Regions from separate parts of the Ectothiorhodospira shaposhnikovii genome, predicted to be linked through region 2. Evidence: predicted binding sites of a transcription regulator. Region 2 holds the regulator's gene; the other holds the start of a gene.

Region 1 (5,278 bases), 320 kb from region 2:
GGTGCCTTCCTCAGTCAGGGTCAGGTCAACACCTTCAATGACATCGTTCACCTGGTTGCTGGTTCGCGTGATAGTCAGACCGTCAACGCTCAGGATTGCATCCTGAGCGGCGCGCAACTGGGTAAACCCGCCACTGACGCCGGCCCCATCCATGGTCGATGAGTCGAACGCAAGTCCATTCAACAATGCGCCACCCGCGGCCCCGGACACCGAGATGGCATCAATGCCATTCGCCTCACCGGTATCGACCGACGTAAAGGTCAGACGTGGCCCCTGGCCGTCATTGATGACAGAGGCGCGCACGTTGCTGGAATTGGCATTGATCTGGGCTTGCAGATCCTGCAGGGATGAAGCCCCGTCCGCCAGGGTGAAGGTCTCGGTGGAACCATCCTTGAGGGTGATGGTGACATCACCGGCACCGAGCTGATTAGTGGCCGTAAAGCCGGCGCCGAACAGGCCGGCATTGGTTGCAAGCCGCTGGGACTGGGCAAGTTGCTGGACTTCCACCTCATAGGAGCCGGGCGGTGCATTACCGCGCACGGAAGCCGACACAATGCTTTCATTCAGCACCCGCACATCAAAGGCACGGAACGAGGCCGGGTCCTTGATCTTCTCCATGGCTTTGCCAAGATCGGCCAGGGCGCTTTTCAGACGACCCAACGCGGAGACCTGGTCCTTGGCCTGTTTCTCCTGGCGCGCAATGCGCTGTTCCTGAGGCTGTCGCTCCGCGGCAACCAACTGATCCACCAGACCCCGGACATCGATGCCCGAACCCACTCCCATTGCACTGATCGTACTCATGACGACCTCCCGAGAACTGAAAAAAACGGTGACGGACGCCGGGCGTGCCTACAGCCTGCCTTGCCGTCCGTCAAATGCCACATCATTTGCTCTGCGAACAACAGAAAACACACGCAAATAACGGGCCATTTCCTAAGCCTTTTCCTTGACGAGCAAACCTCTCACCTCGTCCAGATAGGCGGCGACCGCCAAGATCTCGTCGGGAGGCAACTGCCGGATTAGTTCTTCACTTTCCGAATCAAAGACCTTGACCACTGTCTTTCCGGTGGAATCATCAATCGTGAACTGCAGATTGCGCTGCACCACCTGCACAAAGTCATTGATGCGGTTGACTGCGTCGTCAACCTGATCCGCCAGTCGAGCATCATCCAAAGATCCGGCAGGGGAAACCTTGAGGGGACCCAGTGCTTCCGACTTTTCGGTAACTGCCGGCACATCCTTGCCGCCGGACACGGACTCGGAAGGCAGGCGATTGCCCGTCGCCTCGGCGGAAACCGAGGGCCTGGGAGTGCCTGTATTCAAGGGTATGACGTTGAATCGTGTTTCCATCTGCCATCTCCTCCCCCGATGGCGGGGAGAACGAAAGCCCGGGTGACCATCGTCACCCGGGCCGTCGTGTTCACATCAACCCCCGGGCGTTACTGCAGCAGTGCCAGGACACTCTGGGGCGCCGTATTGGCCTGAGCCAGTACCGAGACACCAGCCTGCTGCAGGATCTGGGTCCGTGTCAACTCGGCGGTTTCCTTGGCAAAGTCGGCATCCATGATGCGGGATCGGGCGGCGGAAAGGTTTTCGGAAGTATTGTTCAACGTCGCGACTGAAGATTCCAGACGGTTCTGGATGGCACCGAGGTCAGCGCGGGCACTAGCAACGTCATTAATAAATCCATCCAACGCGGCAATGGCGGTTTGGGCATTGGCATCAGTTGAAATATCGCCAACAGCCATGCTGGTAAAACTAGTGCTCATTACTATGTCAATAGTCTGACTCGCCATTGCACCAACCTGAATCTCAACATCAAGACTTCCAGTAAACAAGTTGATATCGTTGAATGTCACATCATTCGCGATCCTGCTGATTTCTGAAGCCAGAGCCTGGTATTCCGCATCCATCGCAGCCCTGTCTTCGGCATCCGTATAAGTGCCAGATGCAGCCTGAACAGCGAGTTCTCTCATTCGCTGCAGGTTATTGCTCATCTCGGACAAACCACCCTCAGCGGTTTGAACCAGAGAAATCCCATCATTGGCATTGCGCGCAGCTTGATTCAGGCCGCGAATCTGTGCGGTGAAACGCTCGGAAATAGCCAAGCCTGCCGCATCATCCTTGGCGCTGTTAATGCGCATACCGGAAGACAGCCTCTGCAGAGTCGTCTGCAGTTGGCCTTGAGTTGCGTTCAGATTCCGCTGGGCGTTCAGCGAGGAAACGTTGGTATTGATTACCTGTGCCATGGCCGTTCTCCTTAGGCAGTATCAGGTCCGATATCGAACCAAGAGTTAGAAAGCTCCGAGGGAGGTCATTCATTGCCGCTGCACTCTCCCTTCAAACCCGTTATCGGCCCCCAAGCGGCAAGCTTTAGCCGCAAACGGATAAAAATTTCCGATTGCTTGCCGGCTGAATGCGCTGCACTAATGGTAAAACCACCTTAATATCAAAAAAATATCAATTTTTTCAAAGTTTTATTGATTTACCAGGAAATCCATGACCACGCCTACAACCTGGTATGACCGGCAAAAAAATGCCGCCGAGCGGTATCCCTCCACCCGCATCACCGCAGGTTTCGTTCCGCAACGAAAAGGATGCACGAATCACGTCCAGCACTCAGAGGCCACGCCATCAGGTGGCCAAACTGGTTATTCATACAGAATCAAGAGAGAGAAAAATGGGAAAATTACTGAAAATGAGAGTACCTGTCCGGTAGCCCCCGTATTCCATAGTCCCCACTGATCCTCCATCGTCACCGGTACGATCTCAAGCAATAAGGGGATGTGGCGGATGAGCAGAGGTATCCGACAGCGCAAGCGCACTTTCTGGAAGGATCTGGTCCAGCAGTGGGCGGCCTCAGGCCAGAGCAAGGCGGCCTTCGCCCGTCAGCATGGGGTCACGCCCCGCCAGTTATCGCAATGGGCGGCGCGGTACCCGGAGTGGGTGCTGGGCGAGGCTGAGCCAGGGCGCGCGCCTTCGAAGCCGACAGCCGTGCCGCAGCGGTTTTTGGCGGTCCGCACGGTGGAGGACAAGCCCGATCCCGTGGCCCTGTCGCTGCAGCCCGGGGTTGGACCGGTGGTCGTGGCATTGGGCAATGGCCGCCGGTTGGAACTGTATCCGGGGTTCTGCGCGCAGACCTTGAAACGGGCCATACAGGTGCTGGAGGCATGATCGGCTGGCCCACGGGGATGGCCATCCACCTGGCAGTGGCGCCGGTGGATTTCCGCAAGGCCTTCGATGGCCTGTGTATCGAGATTGTTGAGGTGCTGGAGCGGGATCCGCTCAGCGGCGAGCTGTTCGTCTTCCGCAACCGGGCCGGAGACAAGCTCAAGGCCCTGTACTGGGATGGTCAGGGCTTCGTGATGATCTACAAGCGCCTGGAGAAGGGGCGCTTCAAGTGGCCCCATCACGCCGATGGTGCTGCAGAGGGGGAGGTTCGGCTCTCCCGCAGCCAGTTGCAGGCTTTGTTCGAGGGCATCGACTGGCGGCGCCTGGAAATGCCCCCACGATGCCTTGCCACCGCCACCGGTTAATAGATAATTATTATCTATAAGTCAGCCGCTTAGCGCGCCATGAATGGTAAAATGCGGGCATGTCGAACACTGCTGCACAAGGCCTGCCGACGCCCCCTCCCAACCTGCGCGAGTCTCAACTTCGCGCCGCCGTGGCAGAGCGCGATGAGGTCATCACGCAGCAGTCCCAGCAGCTCGTTCAGCTGCAGTCCACGGTCAATGAACTGAGCGAACAACTGCAGCGCCTCAAGGACCAGGTCCTTGAAGCACAGCGCAAACGCTTCGGGCAAAGCTCCGAACGCGGCCGTTACCTCCAGGAGGATCTATTCCATCCGCTGGAGGCACCCATCCCCGAGCAGGACGAAGAAGAGGCCGCCGCCCAGGCGCCCACGAAACGGCGCAAGACCCAACCGCCCCGGGGCCGCCGTGCCCTGCCACCGGAACTGCCCCGGGAGACGATGCGCTACGACTACGACGATGAAACCCGGGCCCGGCTGGAGGCACAGAACGGTGGCCCGCTGGAAGAGATCGGCGTCGAGGTGACCGAGACCCTCGAGTACGCCCCCGGGCATCTGTACGTCAAGCGCCATGAAGTACCCAAGTATGCAATCCGGGGTGATCAGGGGGAGCGCACCATCGTCTCCCCACCTCGGCCATCGCCGCCGATCCCCGGCGCTCAGGTGGGGGCCAGCCTGCTGGCCCATACCGTGATCAGCAAGTTCGCGGATCACCTGCCGCTCAACCGCATCAGTCAGCAGCTGGCCCGGGATGGTTATGACGTTCCCCGCCAGCGGCTGTGCGATTACGTGCTGCTGTCCGCCTCGGTCCTGGCCCCGCTGGCCGACCTCATCCGCCAGGATGCCCTGGCCAGTCCGGTGTTGCACAGCGACGACACCACGGTGCCGCAACTGGAGAAGGGTCGACGACAAACCCGAACCTGTCGCCTGTGGCTCTACCTGGGTCGCGGGCGGGAGGACGGCATCATCCCGGTGTTCTACGACTACACCACCAACCGATCCCAGGAAGGTCCACTGGAACACCTGCGTGACTACCAGGGATATCTGCAAGCCGATGCCTATGCGGGCTACCTCAATGCCGAACGGACCCAGGCGGCGCTGATCTGGTGTGCCTGCTGGTCCCATGCCCGGCGCCCGTTCGAACCTGGAGTATCCCCACGTTTTCGCAGGCAAATTTCCTGTTAAAACAGTGGGATAATGGAAGGTGGGGTGGACATGCACCGGCAAGATCGTGATTCTTAAGGTGACTAAGCCGAAAAAGAGCCACGAAAAAACCGATGCACGCCACGGACCTGATTCACGCAAACTTGGGGGTTGCTTGTCAATCCATTCACCGCACCCGCTTCAACGCGCTGCTGGTCGCAATGGCGGCGGCCTTGGACGGGCAGACCACCTCGGTCACCGGTCTTGGCCGGGCATCGCGGCGGCAGATCACCGAAAAGGCGAACATCAAGCAGATGGATCGGCTTGTCGGTAACCCCAGGATGCACCGGGAGGCAACGACGGTTTATCAGGCCATGACCCACTGGCTGGTGGGGCAGGAAGAGCGCCCGGTGATTCTGGTGGATTGGTCGTCGGTGGCGGTGAATGAGAGCATTCACGTGCTGCGCGCATCGCTGCCCGTGGGCGGCCAGGGAAGAACCCTGTACCAGGAGTGTCACCCTCAGGCCAAGTACGCTAACCGCGAGATCCAGGAGGACTTTTTGAAGCGCCTCTCGGAGGTTTTGCCCACCGGAGTCTGCCCGG
Region 2 (5,278 bases):
GGAAAACCTGGTGCCCAAGACCCTGGCACTGGGGGTGGTGCTCAAGGTGATGCAGAACCTGTTGGCGGAGCAGATCCCGGTACGGGACATGCGCACCATCGCCGAAACATTGGCGGAGCATGGTGCCAAGAGTCAGGATCCTGACGCATTGACGGCCGCGGTCCGGGTCTCCCTGTCGCGGGCCATTGTCCAGAACATTGTGGGAACCGCATCGGAACTGCCTTTGCTGGCCATTGATCCAGCGTTGGAACAGATATTGCAGAAATCCTCACAGGGAGGCAGCGGCGCAGGACTCGGGATCGAACCCGGACTGGCCGAACGCCTGCAGCGTTCCATCGCAGAGGCCTCCCAGCGTCAGGAGATGTCGGGCGAACCTTCCGTGTTGGTGGTGTCGCCGGACATCCGGCCCTGGATGTCCCGCTGGCTGCGTTCGGCGGTACGCGGGCTCCATGTCCTGGCCTACACGGAAATACCGGACAGCAAGCAGATCCGGGTGGTGGCCACCGTCGGTAGGGAAACGGGTTAGTGCAACGGGGGTAACGGGTTACCGTCATGAAGATAAAACGCTATTTTGCACCGGATATGCGCCAGGCCATCCGCCTGGTGCGGGAGAGTCAGGGACCGGATGCGGTGATCCTTTCCAGCCGCAGCGTGGAGGGCGGCATCGAGTTGATCGCCGCCATGGACTATGACGAGGAGGCGGTAATGGAGATGGCCGCCCAATCGGGGGAGCCGGTATCCAGACCCTCGCCCCTGTCCAGACCCTCACCCCTTGCCGCCGAACGGACGGTCTCTCCCGCCGTGGGGGCCGGCTCCGGCGCGCCCGATGACGGGCCGGAGGCCCCGCGCAGTCCCGGGACGCCTCGGCCCGAGGCGGTACAAGCTCCCGCACTCCGGGAAGGCATCCGAGTCCAGACGGGGGAATTTCCGCCTCTGCGCGCCCGTCGTGATGATGGTTGGGCGGAGGAGGGGCTGCCCGCCCTGATGACGCCGGTGGTCGATCCGCCGCCTCCGGCCACGGAACCCGAGCCCGTGAAACCGGCCAAGGCCCGCAAGGTCGTCAACATCGAATGGTCCCAGGAGCCCACGCTGCTGGCCATGCAGAAAGAAATTCAAGGGTTGCGCGCCATGCTGCAGGACCAGCTTGCCAGTCTGGCGGGCCAGGAGTTCATGCGCCGTGATCCGGGTCGGGCCGGCGTGGTGGCCCGGTTACAGCGCATGGGGTTGGAGCCGGAGCTGGCCAAGGAGATTGCCCTGGCCGTCAGTCATCCCGAGGACCCCGCGGAGGCCTGGCAGGAGGCCCTGACCCAGCTGTCCGGTCGCCTGGCGGTCACTCCGGACGGTATCCTGGATCAGGCCGGCATCATCACCCTGGTGGGGCCGAGCGGCGTGGGCAAGACCACGACGGTGGCCAAGCTGGCGGCGTTGCAGAGCCTCAGGCACGGCCATGACTCGGTGGCCCTGATCACCACGGACGCCTACCGCATCGGCGCTCATCGACAGTTGCAGACCTTTGGTCAGATCCTTGAGGTTCCCGTCTATCTGGCGCAGACAGCACGCCAGCTGGGCGATATGCTAGAGGGGTTGAAATCCAAGCGGCTGGTCATCATTGATACGGCGGGTACCAATCAGCGGGACATGAAGCTGCTGGCCGAACTGGAATCCCTGACGGCACTGCCTTCCGCCAGGACCCTGTTGGTGATGGCCGCCAATGTGCAGAAGGCCGTGATGACGGAGACCGTGAAATCCTTTGCCCGATTGCAGCCGGAGGGGTGCGTACTGACCAAGGTGGATGAAGCCGCTTCGTTGGGCGAGGCCCTGTCGACCCTGATCCGGGCAGGCCTGCCGCTGACCTTCGTCAGCGAAGGCCAGCGCATCCCCGATGATTTGCGTCCGGCCCGTGCCGCCCGACTGGTGGCCACCGCCGCCAGGATGGCGGATGCCGGTGGCGAGCGGGCGGATGCCCGTCAGGCCCAGGTGGTTTCTCCCATGTTCCGCGAGCCCATCAACCAGCCCAATGCCAGGTATGTCCATGCCTCCAGCCAGTGAGCCCAATATGGCCCGGTTATCCCCGCCGGCGGGAGCGGTGTCCCCGGTGCGCGTGCTGGCGGTGTCCAGCGGCAAGGGCGGGGTGGGCAAGACCAATGTGTCGGTGAACCTGTCCGCGGCCCTGGCCCAGGGCGGCAAGCGGGTCATGCTGCTGGATGCGGATCTGGGGTTGGCCAACGTGGACGTGTTGTTGGGGTTGCAGCCCAAGGCCAACCTGTACCATGTCCTCAACGGCGAAAAGACGCTGGAAGAGGTGTTGCTGGAAGGCCCCGCCGGCATGCTGATCGTGCCGGCGGCCTCGGGCATTGCCCGCATGGCGGATCTGGAACCGGCACAGCATGTCGGTATCATTCGTGCCTTCAGCGCCCTGTCTCACCCCTTGGATGTACTGGTGGTGGATACCGCGGCAGGCCTGCATGACAGCGTGACCCGGTTCTGCCGGGCGGCTCAGGAGGTGCTGGTGGTGGTGTGCGACGAGCCGGCCTCCATCACCGATGCCTATGCCCTGATCAAGGTGCTGCACCGGGATCATGGCCTGATGCGGTTTCGCATCCTCGCCAACATGGTCCGTAACGACAATGAGGATGAGGGCAGGGCCCTGTTTCGCAAGCTGGTGTCCGTCTGTGACCGTTTTCTGGAGGACGTGATCCTTGATTACGTCGGCGCCATTCCTCATGACGACCTGTTGCGCAAGGCCGTGCAGCGTCGGCAGACTGTGCTGGAGGCCTATCCCTCCAGCCCTGCCGCCCGTGCCTTTCGCACCATTGCCGGTCGCGTCGATCAATGGCCCATGCCCCGCAACACCCGGGGCGGGATCGAATTTTTTGTGGAAAGGTTGATCAACAGTGGTCGAAACGACCTGGAGCCAGTCACATCAGTGCCATAGCCATGTATGCCAGCGCAGAGTCAGATCATACTCGACTGGTGGATGAGCATGTCGCCTTGGTCAAGCGAATCGCTTACCATCTGCTCGCCCGCCTGCCTGCCAATGTGCAGGTGGAAGACCTGATCCAGTCCGGGGTCATCGGTCTGCTGGAGGCTGCCCGTCATTATGACCCTTCCCAGGGGGCCAGTTTCGAGACCTATGCCGGCATCCGGATCCGAGGTGCCATGCTGGACGAGGTCCGTCGCAGTGACTGGACCCCCCGCTCCGTGCATCGCAATGCCCGGCGCATCAGCGAGGTGATCCGGGAAATTGAAAACCGGGAAGGGCGCGAGGCAAGCGGTGCGGAAATCGCGGCTGCCCTGGGCGTGGACCTGGACACCTACCACGACATGCTGCGGGATGCCGCCGGCAGCCGGGTGCTGGGTTTTGATGATCTTTGCGACGGGGATGGCGATGTGGACAATTTCCTCCCGGCCCAGGGGCAGACGCCCCTGGAGTCCATCACCCGAATGGATTTTCAGACAGCCCTGGCCGAGCATGTCAATGCCTTGCCCGAACGGGAGCGTTTGATCCTCTCGCTGTATTATGATGACGAACTGAACCTGCGGGAGATCGGTGAAGTGCTCGGTGTCAGTGAGTCCCGGGTGTGTCAGATCCATGGTCAGGCGCTGGTTCGTCTCCGGGCCCGCATGGCCGACTGGGTGGCCGACGGTGAGCGGGTCTGATTCCCCGCTTGCCGGCAGAATTTGATTTCAGAATGCCGGAGCGCCCCGTTCGGGGATCTCGCTTCGGTGCGTGTTTAATCGGGAGGTTATTGTGGACAAGAACATGAAGATCCTCATCGTGGATGATTTTTCCACGATGCGCCGCATTATCAAGAATTTGCTGCGGGATCTTGGATACAACAATACCGCCGAGGCTGATGACGGCAGCACTGCGCTGCCCATGCTGCAGAACGGTAACTATGACTTCCTGGTCACCGACTGGAACATGCCCGGCATGCCCGGCATTGATCTGCTGCGGGCTGTGCGTGCCGATCCCCGCCTCAAGGACATGCCCGTCCTGATGGTGACGGCGGAAGCCAAGCGAGAGCAGATTGTTGAAGCGGCCCAGGCCGGCGTCAATGGCTATATCGTCAAGCCTTTCACCGCGGAAACCCTGAAGGAGAAGATCAACAAGATCTTCGAGCGGCTTCAGGAAAAAGGGTGAACAACGTCATGGAGAACCAGGAAGACAGCAAAGAAGCCCTGTTCAGACAGCAGCAGCTGGAACGCGCCCGGGAGCTGGTCACGCTCATGGAGTCGGGGGACGAGGAAGGGGCGGGGCGTCTCATCGAGGAAATGGGTCGCATGCACGAGAGCCTGCTGTTCCAGGAGCTGGGCAAGCTGACCCGTGATCTGCACGAGGCTCTGAACAGTTTCCGTCTGGATTCCCGGCTCTCCGAGCTGACACACCAGGATATTCCCGATGCCAAGGAACGCCTCAACTACGTGGTTGCCATGACCGATCAGGCGGCCCATCGCACCCTCAATGCCGTGGAGGCGGCATTGCCGGTTTCCGAGGCACTGGCAAATCGGGCACGGATACTCGGGGCCGACTGGGCCCGTTTTCGCCAGCGGGAAATGACCGTGGACGAGTTCCGATCGGTGAGTCAGGCCCTGGCCGACTTTCTCCAGGATACGGAACGGGACGCGGAAACCCTGCGCAGTCAGCTGTCGGAAGTGCTGATGGCCCAGGATTTCCAGGATCTGACGGGGCAGGTCATTCGTCGCGTCATGACCCTGGTGCAGGATCTGGAGGATAACCTGGTGGGGCTGGTGCGGATTTCCGGCAAGCGCCTGTCCACGCCGGAGGGCAAGGACAGGGACGCGGGGGTTCAGCCGACGGGTCCCGCGGTCAAGGGGACCTCGGATCATGGTGACGTGGTGAAAAGCCAGGATGATGTGGATGACCTGTTGTCCAGTCTTGGATTTTAAGGCCGGGCCTGTCATCGGAGCACCCGCCGGTTTCAGATTTCGCCGCTCCGGCCGCCAAACCGGAATATCAGGGTGCGTTTGCACCGGGCGTGAGAGACGGACATGAGTCTGGATACCGACGACGAAATCCTGCAGGACTTTCTGGTTGAGGCCGGCGAATTGCTGGAGGGTCTCAGTGAGCAGCTGGTGCAGCTGGAACAGACCCCCGATGACAAGGACCTGCTCAATGCGGTCTTTCGCAGCTTTCACACCATCAAGGGCGGAGCCGGGTTCCTGAGTCTGGACAACCTGGTCAAGATCTGCCATCGCGCCGAGGATGTCTTCAACCTGCTGCGCCAGGGCCAGCGCCATGTGGACAGCAACCTGA

Evidence for each region. The regulator FliA, encoded in region 2, starts transcription of late flagellar genes. The targets are predictions, from matches to a motif close to GCTAAAGTTNNNNNNNNNNCNGCCGATA.
Region 1: a site for FliA is predicted at 2,351-2,378, ahead of ACLF6L_RS07315 (flagellin). Genes of this name have one in related genera too.

Annotation. Positions count from the first base shown of each region.
Region 1 covers NZ_CP178333.1:1,595,297-1,600,574, reverse strand. Annotated here, with positions in the region: gene fliD (flagellar filament capping protein FliD) at 1-801, opposite strand, end outside; gene ACLF6L_RS07320 (flagellar protein FlaG) at 934-1,350, opposite strand; gene ACLF6L_RS07315 (flagellin) at 1,440-2,249, opposite strand; gene tnpA (IS66 family insertion sequence element accessory protein TnpA) at 2,794-3,174, shown strand; gene tnpB (IS66 family insertion sequence element accessory protein TnpB) at 3,171-3,536, shown strand; gene tnpC (IS66 family transposase) at 3,596-4,717, shown strand; gene ACLF6L_RS07295 (IS4 family transposase) at 4,810-5,278, shown strand, end outside.
Region 2 covers NZ_CP178333.1:1,917,262-1,922,539, reverse strand. Annotated here, with positions in the region: gene flhA (flagellar biosynthesis protein FlhA) at 1-526, shown strand, start outside; gene flhF (flagellar biosynthesis protein FlhF) at 553-2,049, shown strand; gene ACLF6L_RS08755 (MinD/ParA family protein) at 2,033-2,935, shown strand; gene ACLF6L_RS08750 (RNA polymerase sigma factor FliA) at 2,938-3,660, shown strand; gene cheY (chemotaxis response regulator CheY) at 3,752-4,144, shown strand; gene ACLF6L_RS08740 (protein phosphatase CheZ) at 4,153-4,911, shown strand; gene ACLF6L_RS08735 (chemotaxis protein CheA) at 5,014-5,278, shown strand, end outside.